Regions from separate parts of the Pectobacterium punjabense genome, predicted to be linked through region 3. Evidence: predicted binding sites of a transcription regulator. Region 3 holds the regulator's gene; each other region holds the start of a gene.
The links. The regulator ArgR, encoded in region 3, controls arginine synthesis, uptake and breakdown. The targets are predictions, from matches to a motif close to ANTGAATAAAAATACANT.
Positions count from the first base shown of each region.

Region 1: the regulator ArgR is predicted to act here: its motif matches at 1,816-1,833, upstream of argC (N-acetyl-gamma-glutamyl-phosphate reductase).
Region 2: the regulator ArgR is predicted to act here: its motif matches at 2,180-2,197, upstream of argA (amino-acid N-acetyltransferase).

Region 1 covers NZ_CP038498.1:224,038-228,755, forward strand. Annotated here, with positions in the region: gene E2566_RS01010 (GntR family transcriptional regulator) at 1-563, opposite strand, end outside; gene argE (acetylornithine deacetylase) at 618-1,769, opposite strand; gene argC (N-acetyl-gamma-glutamyl-phosphate reductase) at 1,972-2,976, shown strand; gene argB (acetylglutamate kinase) at 3,014-3,787, shown strand; gene argH (argininosuccinate lyase) at 3,849-4,718, shown strand, end outside.
Region 2 covers NZ_CP038498.1:1,146,857-1,151,574, reverse strand. Annotated here, with positions in the region: tRNA gene E2566_RS05200 (tRNA-Met) at 203-279, shown strand; tRNA gene E2566_RS05195 (tRNA-Met) at 328-404, shown strand; tRNA gene E2566_RS05190 (tRNA-Met) at 452-528, shown strand; gene amiC (N-acetylmuramoyl-L-alanine amidase AmiC) at 708-1,952, opposite strand; gene argA (amino-acid N-acetyltransferase) at 2,212-3,555, shown strand; gene E2566_RS05175 (L-talarate/galactarate dehydratase) at 3,619-4,718, opposite strand, start outside.
Region 3 covers NZ_CP038498.1:731,838-736,555, reverse strand. Annotated here, with positions in the region: gene E2566_RS03310 (DNA-binding protein) at 1-134, opposite strand, end outside; gene E2566_RS03305 (helix-turn-helix domain-containing protein) at 323-586, shown strand; gene mdh (malate dehydrogenase) at 774-1,712, opposite strand; gene argR (transcriptional regulator ArgR) at 2,182-2,652, shown strand; gene tsaD (tRNA (adenosine(37)-N6)-threonylcarbamoyltransferase complex transferase subunit TsaD) at 2,721-3,734, opposite strand; gene rpsU (30S ribosomal protein S21) at 3,962-4,177, shown strand; gene dnaG (DNA primase) at 4,330-4,718, shown strand, end outside.

The DNA of each region.
Region 1 (4,718 bases), 510 kb from region 3:
TTGCAACCCAGTAGCTCAGCCTGTGCTTTCGTGACGTTAACTGCCTGATAATGTGTCAGATAGTGTGAAATCGCATAGCCCTTGCTGAGCACATACTGCTGAATAGAACCTTCAATAATCTTCTGACTCATTTCCGGGAAGTCTGCGGCAGGCATTTTAGAGATCTCGATCTGTACTTTGCGGCTATCGACATAACGTAACCGACTGAATTCCCAGATGAACGCATTTTCACCGATCGCAAATACCTGCTGCTCCTCTCGATTCGGTAGCCGTTTATGTAGGCTAAGCAGGCGAGATGAAATCTGAGTAAATTTCTTTTCGGTAATCGAGTTATAAACCAGCGGGTTACTGCGAACACCCTGATTAATAAAGTTACCAGAACCTTGCACCATATTGATCGCGCCGATACTGGCAAGTTTTTCCAGCGCCTGACGAATAGTGAAGCGCGACACGCCGTATTCTTCCGCCAGCTGGCGCTCTGGCGGCAGTTTTTCTGGGAGCGGATCGGTGTGCTGATAGATTTTGCTCAGTAAATCCTGCGCGATGAAATCTTTCTTTTTCATGGGCGGTCTCAAAATGGCCTTGCCAGCGTGGCTGATAAGGCCGCTTGCGTTGGATCAGTGGTGGCAGAAGTGATGAATAACCTGCGAAATCAGTTCCCGCGTCGGTTTGATAAACGCAGTATCAATGTATTCATCTGGCTGGTGCGCCTGCTCGATCGATCCAGGTCCCAGAACCAGCGTCGGACACAACGTCTGAATAAACGGTGCCTCGGTACAGTAGTTCACGATTTCCGTTTTCGTCCCCAGCAGATTCTCCACGACCGATATCAGACGGTGATCCGGCGGGCACTCATAGCCGGGAATCGGCGGATGCAGTTCGCTGACGGTCAACCGACCCGGCCAGCGTTGGCTAACAGGCTCAAGCGCTTCAGACAGCAGTCCATCGAGATCGTTAAGCGTAATACCCGGCAGCGGACGAATATCCATATGCAGTTCACAGCAGCCGCAGATACGGTTAGCGGCATCGCCGCCGTGAATGTGACCAAGGTTCATTGTGGGATAAGGAATGTGGAAAATCGGGTTGTGATAGCGTTCCTGTAGCGTGTTACGCAGTACCAGCAAGTGGGAAATCGCTTCGTGCATCAGCTCAATCGCGTTCACGCCGCGCGAAGGATCGCTGGAGTGGCCGGACTGTCCCTGAATACGGATCGCGTTGGACATGTGGCCTTTGTGCGCCCGCACCGGTTGCAGCGAGGTCGGTTCGCCGATGATGGCGCAGTCTGGGCGAATCTGCGTGGATTCGGAGAAATACTTGGCGCCTGCCATGGTTGTCTCTTCATCGGCAGTTGCCAGCACATAGAGCGGCTTCGTGAGCTTGGTGGGATCGATATCACGCAAGGCATCCAGGATAAAGGCAAAGAACCCTTTCATATCCGCTGTACCCAAGCCGTACAGCTTGTTGTCGTGTTCAGTCAGCGTGAAGGGGTCGCGCGTCCAGCGGCCATCGTCGAACGGGACGGTGTCGGTGTGCCCTGCCAACAATAAGCCACCTTTTCCTTCACCAATCCGCGCCAGCATATTAAATTTATTGAGGGTGCCTGGCACCGGTTGGACTTCCACATGGAAGCCGAGATCGCCGAACCAGCCTGCCAGCAGGTTGATTAAGGTATGATTACTTTGATCGAGCGCGCTGTCGGTGGCGCTGATGGACGGTGTGGCGATCAATGCCCGATATAGCTCAATAAAAGGGGGTAAATTCATCTTCACTGTTGACAGCCTCTGGTTAGGATAGTATCAATATTCATGCATTTATTTTGAATAAAAATACAATAATGCTCGGCGAAAGGAAACCCAAAGGTGCGGCGATGACGATTCGTCACTTTCACTGAGTTTCGCGGGTGAACAGCGTACCGACGCTGGTGAACCCTGTTACCTGTTCCATAGATGAATAAGAAGGTATACGGACCCCATGCTGAATACGCTGATTGTTGGTGCAAGTGGTTATACCGGCGCTGAGCTTGCGCTCTACCTGAACCGTCACCCACAGATGAACATAACCGCTTTGATGGTTTCTGCGCAAAGTGTCGATGCAGGAAAATTGATTTCAGATTTACATCCGCAGCTCAAAGGCATCATTGATGTACCGGTAAAACCGCTGACCGATGTTGAAGAAGCGGCGAAAGGCGTGGATGTCGTTTTTCTGGCGACCGACCATAAAGTCAGCCACGATCTGGCCCCGGTTTTTCTGGCGGCAGGCTGCACTGTTTTTGATTTGTCCGGCGCGTTCCGCGTACAGGATGCCGAATTTTATCGCCGCTATTATGGCTTCGAACATCAGCATCCTGACTGGCTGGCAAAAGCGGTTTACGGGCTGGCCGAATGGCGCGCGGAAAGCGTAAAACAGGCACAGTTGATTGCCGTACCGGGTTGTTATCCAACGGCTGCGCAACTGGCGCTGAAACCGTTGCTGGATGCGCAATTATTGAATCCGGCTCAGTGGCCAGTGATTAATGCCGTCAGCGGCGTGAGTGGAGCAGGACGTAAAGCGTCGATGACCAACAGTTTCTGTGAAGTCAGTCTGCAACCATACGGTATTTTCAACCACCGTCATGAGCCTGAAATTTCAACACACCTCGGCACGCCAGTGATCTTCACGCCGCATTTGGGCAACTTCGCTCGTGGCATTCTGGAAACCATCACTTGTCGCCTGCAACCGGGCGTAACCCAGCAGGATGTCGCCGAAGCTTATCACAACGCTTACCACGATAAGCCGCTGGTTCGCCTGTATGATAAGGGCGTCCCGGCGCTGAAATCCGTTGTCGGCCTGCCGTTCTGCGATATCGGCTTCTCGGTTGACGGTGAGCACCTGATCGTGGTGGCAACCGAAGATAACCTGCTGAAAGGCGCGGCGGCACAGGCTGTGCAATGCATGAACATTCGTTTTGGTTTCCCTGAAACTCAATCGTTAATTTAATCACTATTGGTCCCGACATTTCGAGGCGCGAAGCATAATGAATCCGTTAATTATCAAGTTAGGTGGCGTTTTACTGGATAGCGAAGAAGCGCTGGAGCGTCTGTTTACCGCGCTGGTGGCTTACCGTCAGGAGCATCAGCGTCCGCTGGTGATTGTGCACGGTGGCGGTTGTCTGGTAGATGACCTGATGAAGAAACTGTCGCTACCTGTCGTGAAGAAAAACGGTCTGCGCGTCACGCCTGCCGATCAGATCGACATCATCACTGGTGCGTTGGCGGGCTCCGCTAACAAAACCCTGCTGTCATGGGCAAAGAAGCATGATATCAACGCGGTCGGCTTGTGCCTGGGCGATGGCGGCAGCACGACGGTCACGCAGCTCGATGAGTCTTTGGGCTTTGTGGGTAAAGCGGAAGCGGGATCGCCTGCGCTGCTGAACACGCTGTTGTCTGCGGGCTATCTGCCCGTCGTCAGCTCCATCGGGATTACGGCACAGGGCGACCTGATGAACGTCAACGCCGATCAGGCGGCGACGGCGCTGGCGCAAACGCTGGGTGCGGATTTAATCCTGCTGTCTGACGTGAGCGGTATTCTGGACGGTAAAGGCCAGCGTATTGCCGAAATGACGGCAGAGAAAGCCGAGCAACTGATTGCTCAAGGCATCATCACCGATGGCATGATTGTTAAAGTTAATGCCGCGCTGGATGCCGCGCGTGCGCTAGGGCGTCCGGTTGATATCGCTAGTTGGCGTCATGCTGAGCAACTGCCTGCGCTGTTTAACGGCGTGGCGATTGGTACACGTATTCTGGCGTAAGTCGTTTCTGGGTATGGCATGATGCCATACCAACATGAATTAAATTCTGGGAGTAATCGTTATGGCTTTGTGGGGCGGTCGGTTTAGTCAGGCAGCAGATCAGCGTTTTAAACAATTTAATGACTCACTGCGGTTTGATTACCGTCTGGCGGAACAGGACATCGTTGGCTCGATCGGCTGGTCGAAAGCGCTGGTGACGGTCAATGTGCTCAGCGAGCAGGAACAGCAACAACTGGAACAGGCGCTGAATGCACTGCTGGTTGAGGTACAAGCCGATCCTGAGATGATCCTGCAAAGCGATGCAGAAGACATTCACAGTTGGGTTGAACTGCGCCTGATTGAGAAAGTCGGTGATTTGGGCAAAAAACTGCATACCGGTCGCAGCCGTAACGATCAGGTCGCAACCGACCTGAAGCTGTGGTGCAAGGCACAGATTGCAGAGCTGCTGCTGTCAGTACGCCAACTGCGTCAGGCGCTGGTCACGACGGCAGAAGCCAATCAGGATGCTGTAATGCCGGGTTATACCCACTTGCAGCGTGCACAGCCGGTGACGTTTGCACACTGGTGTCTGGCCTATCATGAAATGCTGGCACGTGATGAAAGCCGTCTGGAAGATACGCTTAAGCGTCTGGATGTCAGCCCGCTGGGCTGTGGCGCGCTGGCGGGAACGGCTTATCCGATTGACCGTGAGCAACTGGCTGGCTGGCTGGGATTTGCCTCGGCAACGCGCAATAGTCTGGATACGGTTTCCGATCGCGATCATGTACTGGAACTGCTGTCTGATGCTTCGATCGGGATGATCCACCTGTCACGTTTTGCCGAAGATCTGATCTTCTTCAACAGCGGTGAAGCGGCGTTCGTTGAGCTGTCTGACCGTGTGACATCAGGTTCTTCCCTGATGCCACAGAAGAAAAACCCGGATGCGCTGGAG
Region 2 (4,718 bases), 420 kb from region 3:
AATGGGATAGCGCATAAATCAATAAGGTAAGGAAAGAGGTTCAGCATACGGCATCGCAAAAAGCTATTTTCTGTAAATCGCCCACCGCGCTCACAAAACGACCCATCAGGCGGTAAATCAATCACCTAATAGACAAATTCAGCGCTTTTTACAGAAATAGGTTGCATCAATGTTCATGGAGAGTATAGTGCGCATCCACGGACGCGGGGTGGAGCAGCCTGGTAGCTCGTCGGGCTCATAACCCGAAGGTCGTCGGTTCAAATCCGGCCCCCGCAACCAATTGATGTGAGTCGTCCATCAAAAATAGTGAAGATAAGTCAGTACGGACGCGGGGTGGAGCAGCCTGGTAGCTCGTCGGGCTCATAACCCGAAGGTCGTCGGTTCGAATCCGGCCCCCGCAACCAATTGATGTGGGTCGTCCATCAAAGCAGTGAAGATTAGTTATGACGGACGCGGGGTGGAGCAGCCTGGTAGCTCGTCGGGCTCATAACCCGAAGGTCGTCGGTTCAAATCCGGCCCCCGCAACCAACTAAGACTACGTCTAATTAAGAACCAAGCGATAAAGCACCTTAACGGGTGCTTTTTTGTTTTATAAGCCAGATTTTTCTACCTATTTTACTTCAGCACACAACGTTCAGAGAAAATGTGTCTGAACCGCGCCGCCAACGCGCGGTTATTACGTAACAGTTACGATCCCACCATACCGACTACCGTTCAGCCTGGCTGGCAAAATAGGCTTTAATTCCTGAAAAAATGGATTCGGCGATCTGCTGCTGAAAATGGCTGGTGCGCAGCTTGCGTTCCTCTTCCAAATTACTGATAAATGCCGTCTCAACCAGAACAGAAGGGATATCCGGGGCTTTAAGTACTGCAAACCCGGCCTGATCGACGCTATTTTTATGCAGACGATTCACCTTGCCCAGTCGAGTCAGGATCTCTTTACCAAACTTCAGGCTGTCGCCAATCGTCACGGTCTGCACCAGATCGAACATGGTGTGATCTAAATAGCGATCGCCACTCATGCTTACCCCACCGATCAAATCCGATTCATTCTGGGTCTCCGCAAGAAATCTGGCAGCAGTGCTGGTTGCCCCTTTCTTCGAGAGTGCAAAAACCGACGAGCCTCTTGCCGATCGATTGGTAAAGGCATCCGCATGAATCGAAATAAACAGATCGGCACGTTGCTTACGCGCTTTTGCCACACGCACACGTAGCGGAATGAACACATCTTCATTGCGCGTCATATACGCTTTCATGTTGGATTCATTATCGATCAACTTGCGCAGGCGACGGGCAATTTGCAACACGATGTCTTTCTCGCGCGTTTTGTTCTTGCCAATCGCGCCGGGATCTTCACCACCGTGACCGGGATCGAGCATAATAATCAGCGGGCGATCCCGCCCCGCTTTCCCGGCTTTCGGCGCTTCTGCTGGCAGCGTGCGCTCCAGTTCGCCTTTGTTATAATCCTCTAACAGCGCCAGCAGCGGATCTTCTTCGTTGTCATAGCGCCCTGCCGCAGGATACAAATCCAATACCAGACGGTGCTTAAATTCGGCCACCGGTCCCAGCGTAAAGACTTTAGCCGTCGCCTGTTGCTTAAGCTCCAGCACCAAACGCACCGTACTTTTATCAAACTGGCCGATGCGTGCCTCTTTAATCAGCGGATCGTTATCCTGCTGAAACTGGCTGGCTATCTCCTTCAGTACGCTGTTTAGATGAACATTCTCGATATCCACCACGATGCGTTCAGGATTACTCAAACTAAACTGTTTATATTTCAGCAGGTGGTTGGATTCTAACGTGACGCGGGTGTAGGCGGAGGAGGGCCAGACGCGTACGGCGATGACCTGTGTGGTCGCAGCCATTCCTACACCGCTTACGCTTAACAGCCAGGTGGCTGCTGCGCTTTGTAATAGACGCCGCCGAGTCAGATGATGATTCGAATGAGACATGCCACTCCGATCTTATTGCTGTGCGCTATCCTGCATTATCGTGGTGCCACAGTGCTGGATATGCCATCAAAAAATGAATAAAGGTAAAAATTGTCAAAAACTTTAACGAATCAGCTCCGCCCTGTCATGCAAAAATCCTATTCATGCCTTATAACAGGCGGATATCATAAATTTGAAGCATTAACCTCGCTTTTTTGATTAATACTTCCTCTTGCGTTTTATGTCATAAAGAATAAAAATACAGAAATTACGAATAAAAATGCAAAGAGGGCTCGCAGTGAAGGAACGGAGTACAGAACTGGTTCAGGGCTTCCGCCATTCAGTTCCCTATATCAATGCCCACCGTGGCAAAACGTTTGTCATCATGTTAGGTGGCGAAGCCATTGAACATGCCAACTTCTCTAGCATCGTAAATGATATCGGGCTGCTACACAGCCTGGGAATCAAGCTGGTGGTGGTTTATGGCGCTCGCCCCCAGATCGATGCCAACCTGACAACGCACCACTACGAGCCTCACTACCATAAAAATACCCGTATCACCGACAGCGCCACGCTGGAGCTGGTCAAACAGGCGGCGGGTATGCTGCAACTGGATATCACCGCTCGGCTGTCGATGAGCCTGAACAACACGCCGCTGCAAGGTGCCCACATTAATGTCGTCAGCGGTAATTTTATTATCGCGCAGCCGCTTGGCGTTGATGACGGCGTGGACTATTGCCACAGCGGCCGCATTCGCCGCATTGATGAAGAAGCCGTTCACCGCCAGTTGAATAGCGGCGCGATTGTGCTGCTCGGGCCGGTTGCGGTTTCCGTCACGGGTGAAAGTTTCAATTTAACCTCAGAAGAGGTCGCGACCCAGTTAGCGATTAAGCTGAAAGCAGAGAAGATGATCGGCTTCTGCTCATCACAGGGTGTCACTAACGAAGAAGGCAGCATCATTTCTGAACTGTTCCCGGACGATGCGCAGCAGCGTATTGATGCACTGGAACAGTCTGGCGATTACCACTCGGGGACGGTCAGATTTCTACGCGGCGCAGTCAAAGCCTGTCGGAGCGGCGTGCGTCGCAGCCACCTGATCAGCTATCAGGACGACGGAGCCCTGTTGCAAGAGCTGTTCTCACGCGATGGCATCGGCACACAGATCGTGATGGAAAGCGCCGAGCAGGTTCGCCGTGCGACCATCAATGACATTGGCGGCATTCTGGAACTGATCCGCCCACTGGAAGAACAAGGCATTCTGGTCAGACGCTCGCGCGAGCAGTTAGAAATGGAGATCGACAAATTCACCGTCGTCGCACGCGATAATCTGACCATCGCCTGCGCTGCACTTTACCCGTTCCCGGAAGAAAGCATCGGTGAAATGGCCTGCGTCGCGGTTCACCCGGACTACCGCAGTTCATCACGTGGCGATATGCTGTTACAACGCGTTGCCACTCAGGCACGTCAGCAGGGCCTGCAAAAGCTGTTCGTACTGACGACACACAGCATTCACTGGTTCCAGGAACGCGGATTCTTGCCCGCCGAAGTAGAAATGCTGCCGAAGAAAAAACAAGCGCTGTACAACTACCAGCGGCGCTCGAAGATTCTGGTGCTGGATCTCTGAACGACTTCATTCGATAACGCTTCTCGTGGCCGACCGTAAAATCGGCCACGATCGTTTATCAATTTATGGCTGCTTGCCAAATTCACAGCTCAGCGTCGTCCACTTCCTTGCCTGCTCACTCAGCGTGAACCCTAGCCCCAGACGATCGGAGACCCACATGCGCCCATCGCGCAACTCTAGCTGCTCGTTGAAGAGTGGATTCAGCCACTCGAAATGTTCCAGCCAGGGTTCAATCGGGTAGGCCGCCGCCAGATGCAAATGCACTTCCATCGCAAAATGCGGTGCCAGCTTACGACCGTGCTTCGCTGCCAAATCCATAATTTTCAGGAAAGGAGAAATCCCACCTACTCGCGGCGCATCCGGCTGCACAAAGTCACTGGCGTTACCGAGAATCAGCTGTTCATGCTCGCGGAAACTGGTCAACATCTCGCCCGTGGCAATCGGCGTATCCAGCGCGGCCGTCAGCGCCGCATGACCTTCCACATCGTAGGCATCCAGCGGCTCCTCAATCCAGACCAGATTAAAGGCCTCCATCTTTCTCCCCATCCGAATCGCCGTTTCGCGATCCCACTGCTGATTGGCATCCACCATCAGCGGGAAATCCTCTCCCAACGCTTCTCGCACTGCCGTGAGACGACGGATATCCTCAGCCGTATTCGGCTGCCCGACCTTCAATTTGATCCCACCGATACCGCTTTCACGGGAGATCACGACATTTTTTAATACCTGATCCAATGGTGTATGCAGGAAACCGCCGGAGGTGTTGTAACACTGCACGGAATCACGGTGTGAGCCGAGCAGCTTAGACAGAGGCAGGCTCGCACGCTTGGCTTTCATGTCCCACAGCGCGATATCGAGCGGAGAAATCGCCTGTACTGCCATTCCGCTGCGGCCAACCGATGCCCCTGCCCACAGCAGTTTGGTATAGATCTTATCGATATCGTTTGGATCTTCGCCCAGCAGATTATCGGCAATCTCTTTCGCATGAGCATAAATGCCCTGTCCACCCGCCCGCTTGGAGTAGCTGAACCCCACCCCTTCAAACCCATCACGACTGCGGATTTCCGCAAAAATAATGGCGACTTCGGTCAGCGGTTTCTGCCTTCCCGTTAGTACTTTCGCATCGCTGACTGGCGTTGCCAGCGGCAAAAACGCCAGAGAGA
Region 3 (4,718 bases):
CCCCTTCCCTGGACGCCTTTACGGCGACGTTTCTCCCATCCATCTTCGCGGGCGCGCTTATTCAATCCTTGTCTTGATTTCGGAAGGCCGCCGACTCCAACCAATTCGCTGGTAGCAAACCACTCTTTTTTCATTGCCTTTCATCCTGATAGTGCCATCCCTAACAAAAACGCATTTATTTTGGAAATTAATTGAGAATTTTAAGGAAAATTAATGCTATATTATTTCCAAATAATAATGTCATGTTAGCTCGGCATATAACTAACATCCGTTATTTATACCACTAATCTACAGTCGTCTTATAGCAAATAAGGGAAGGATTATGATTTTAAGGAAACAAGACTGGCATCCTGCTGATATCATTGCTGCACTGCGCAAGAAAAATACGACGCTGGCGGCAGTATCGCGAGCGGCCGGATTAAGCTCATCTACACTAGCTAACGCGTTATCACGCCCTTGGCCCAAAGGGGAATGGCTTATCGCCGATGCGCTAAGTATTCACCCATCAGAGATTTGGCCCAGCCGATATTACAATCCAGAAACCAATGAGCTTATCGATAGAAAAAAACTCATCCGCCCCGATTAAAAAAGAAAAGCCGGAGATCGACATCTCCGGCTTTTTATTCTGCGTATTATTAACATTCAATAATACCCTAAATAATTCGAGTTGCAGGAAGGCGGCGACGCAGAGAGTCCCCAGGAGCTTACATAAGTAAGTGACTGGGGCGAGCGAGGAAAGCCAACGCACATGCAGCTTGAAGTATGACGGGTAATTAATTTTTGATGAACGTCTCGCCTAGCTCAATATCCTGCTTCAGCGTATCCAGCATGCTGTTCAGTGCATTTTGCTCAAACGCACTTAATGCGCCAATGTCTTTACGCTCGGCGACGCCATCTTTACCTAACAGAATCGGCTGAGCGAAGAAGCGGGCATGCTTGCCATCACTCTCAACATACGCACATTCCACCACACCGCTTTCGCCTTGCAGCGCACGAACCAGAGACAAACCAAAACGCGCAGCAGCCTGCCCCATAGACAACGTTGCCGATCCGCCACCTGCTTTGGCTTCAACAACCTCGGTGCCCGCATTCTGGATACGCTTGGTCAGATCGGCCACTTCTTGCTCACTGAAGCTGATACCAGGAACCTGAGAGAGCAGAGGCAGAATCGTCACACCAGAGTGTCCGCCGATAACTGGCACGTTAATATCCTGCGGCTGTTTGCCTTTCAACTCGGCAACAAACGTGTTGGAACGGATGATATCCAGCGTGGTTACACCGAACAGTTTGTTTTTGTCATACACGCCGGCTTTTTTCAGCACTTCGGCCGCGATAGCGACGGTCGTGTTCACCGGGTTAGTAATGATACCGATGCAGGCTTTCGGGCAGGTAACTGCAATTTGTTCAACCAAGTTACGCACAATACCTGCGTTGACGTTGAACAGATCGGAACGATCCATACCAGGTTTGCGTGCCACACCGGCAGAAATCAGCACAATATCCGCACCGGCAAGTGCCGGTTTAGCGTCTTCACCGCTATAGCCTTTGATCTTCACTGCTGTAGGAATATGGCTCAGATCGACAGCAACACCCGGTGTTACCGGAGCAATATCGTAAAGGGATAGTTCTGAACCTGAAGGAAGCTGGGTTTTGAGGAGGAGTGCGAGTGCCTGACCGATACCACCTGCTGCTCCGAGAACTGCAACTTTCATCCTAAACTCCTTATTATCGTAAAATAAAAAAGTGCCGTGAATTCATTTGGTTATAAACAGAATGTAAAAAATACAGATAAAATTAGTCTACTTATCTTTCTGCAAATAACATGAGAGATAAAGATACGCTATGTCTCTAATAATAAATCAAAAACAGCCATTCGTTTGAAAGGTAAGTAAAGTTAATAAGTTATTGAGCTATAACGTGGTATTCATTCACGTGCGTTTAACCAGTGCGCTACATTACACCGATCAATGGCGTCCAAACAACATCATTCTGATAACATTTGATTTACTTTTATGTGACGAAGGACGCATTTTTCGGACTACCGGGAGGCTCAATTTTTTTGAAAACAGCAACTAGCGCATATCTGGGGAAATCGACTGGAATTATACGCAATTTAATTGCATAAAAATTCACACAACTGCATAATAGAAAGATTAACCATAACAATTAATCCGGTGCAGAATGCGAAATTCGACAAAACAAGAAGACCTCGTTAAAGCGTTCAAAGCGCTGTTAAAGGAAGAGAAGTTCAGTTCACAAAGTGAAATTGTTCAGGCATTGCAAGATGAAGGATTTGAAAACATCAACCAATCCAAAGTGTCGCGCATGCTAACGAAATTTGGCGCAGTGCGCACGCGCAATGCAAAAATGGAGATGGTGTATTGTCTTCCAGCCGAGCTCGGTGTCCCTACTACGTCCAGCCCGCTAAAGAACCTGGTGTTGGACGTGGACTACAACGACGCTGTCATCGTGATCCATACCAGCCCAGGAGCCGCGCAGCTCATCGCCCGCCTGCTAGATTCACTTGGGAAATCTGAAGGTATTCTTGGCACCATCGCGGGTGATGACACCATCTTCACCACGCCAGCCAGAGGCTTCAGCGTCAAACAACTTTACGAAGCAATTCTGGTGTTATTCGAACAAGAGCTGTAATCCGCTCGTCTGGTGCCACTTTTTACTACGTGTAGGCCTGCTACACGTAGTGATTATCGCCCGAACGCTCACACCGCGGGTAATTCAGCCAATGGCCAGCGTGGTCGAACAGAGACGCCAAGCGTCTGGCTAGCGCCGTGAACTAGGCGAACGCTGCCCGCATAGGCAATCATCGCGCCGTTATCCGTGCAAAACTCGGGACGCGCATAAAACACTTCACCACCGCGTTTCGCCATCACCTCACCTAGACGCTGGCGCAGCGTCCGATTTGCACTGACGCCTCCTGCCATGACCAGTCGTTTAAAGCCCGTTTCATCCAGCGCACGACGACATTTGATGGCCAGCGTATCCACGACGGCATCTTCAAACGCACGTGCAATGTCGGCACGCGTTTGATCGTCATCACCATTGCTACGAATCGTATTAGCAGCAAACGTTTTTAGCCCAGAGAAGCTAAAATCCAACCCCGGCCTATCAGTCATCGGACGTGGAAACGTAAAGCGATGGGGATCGCCCGCCTGCGCCATTTTCGACAGCATTGGCCCCCCCGGATAATCCAATCCCAGTAATTTGGCGGTTTTATCAAACGCTTCACCCGCAGCATCGTCAACCGATTCACCCAGCAAACGGTATTCGCCAATACCCGTCACGCTGATGAGCTGCGTATGACCGCCAGAAACCAGCAACGCGACGAAGGGAAATGCTGGAGGGTTATCTTCCAACATGGGTGCCAGCAAATGCCCTTCCATGTGGTGCACAGGAATCGCCGGAACGCCCCAAGCGAAGGCAAGAGCACGACCAACCGTCGCGCCCACCAATAATGCGCCAACTAAGCCAGGCCCGGCGGTATAAGCCACGCCATCAATATCACCGGCCTGTAACCCGGCTTCACGCAAGGCTGCCTGAATTAACGGCACCGTTTTACGCACGTGGTCACGTGAGGCAAGCTCAGGCACTACGCCACCGTAGTCAGCATGCAACTTGACCTGGCTGTATAATTGATTAGCGAGCAAACCAGTTGTTGTGTCATAAATGGCCACACCAGTTTCATCACAGGATGTTTCGATACCCAATACGCGCATTACTGTTCCTACCTTGATGACGATACAAGCACGCGTTAAATGCCACTTGCTTCAAACTGTGGATAGTCTACCATAAGCGGCCTGATTTCTGCGCTGGCCTTGGTTGCGCGTTTTATGATCACCGCAATGCTTTACAAAGGCGTCACGTTTGCAGTAGAATTCCGCACCATTTTGAAAAGGCTGGCACAAGGCCAGCGGCAAACCGAATTTATTGAGGTGAGAGGCACATGCCGGTAATTAAAGTACGTGAAAACGAGCCGTTCGACGTAGCTCTGCGTCGCTTCAAACGTTCCTGTGAAAAAGCAGGCGTTCTGGCTGAAGTTCGTCGTCGTGAGTTTTATGAAAAACCAACGACCGAACGTAAGCGCGCTAAAGCTTCTGCAGTGAAACGTCACGCGAAGAAATTGGCTCGAGAAAACGCACGCCGCACTCGTCTGTATTAATTTTCAGGAGGGCTTCCCTCCTACGCGTGATTAATCCGCAGACTTAGCAGTTGCATACGAAGGCCGTGCTTTCCGAAAGGAAGCGCGGCTTGTTGTCGTTTATAAGCTATATCCGATGTAACCACGTTACAGAAGGTATACACCAGGGGCTTATGGCTGGACGAATCCCACGCGTATTTATTAATGACCTGCTGGCTCGCACCGACATCGTCGATCTCATTGACGCGCGCGTCAAACTGAAAAAGCAGGGCAAAAACTACCATGCGTGTTGTCCATTCCATCACGAAAAAACCCCCTCATTCACCGTAAATGGTGACAAACAGTTCTATCACTGTTTTGGTTGTGGCGCACATGGCAACGCCATTGACTTTTTGATGAATTACGATCGCCTCGAATTCGTTGAAACTATTGAAGAACTGGCCACCCAATACGGCCTCGAAGTGCCTTATGAAACGGGCACTGGCCCAACTCAGTTAGAGCGACACCAACGGCAAAGTCTGTACGAATTGATGGGGCAGCTGAGCGGGTTTTACCAGCAAGC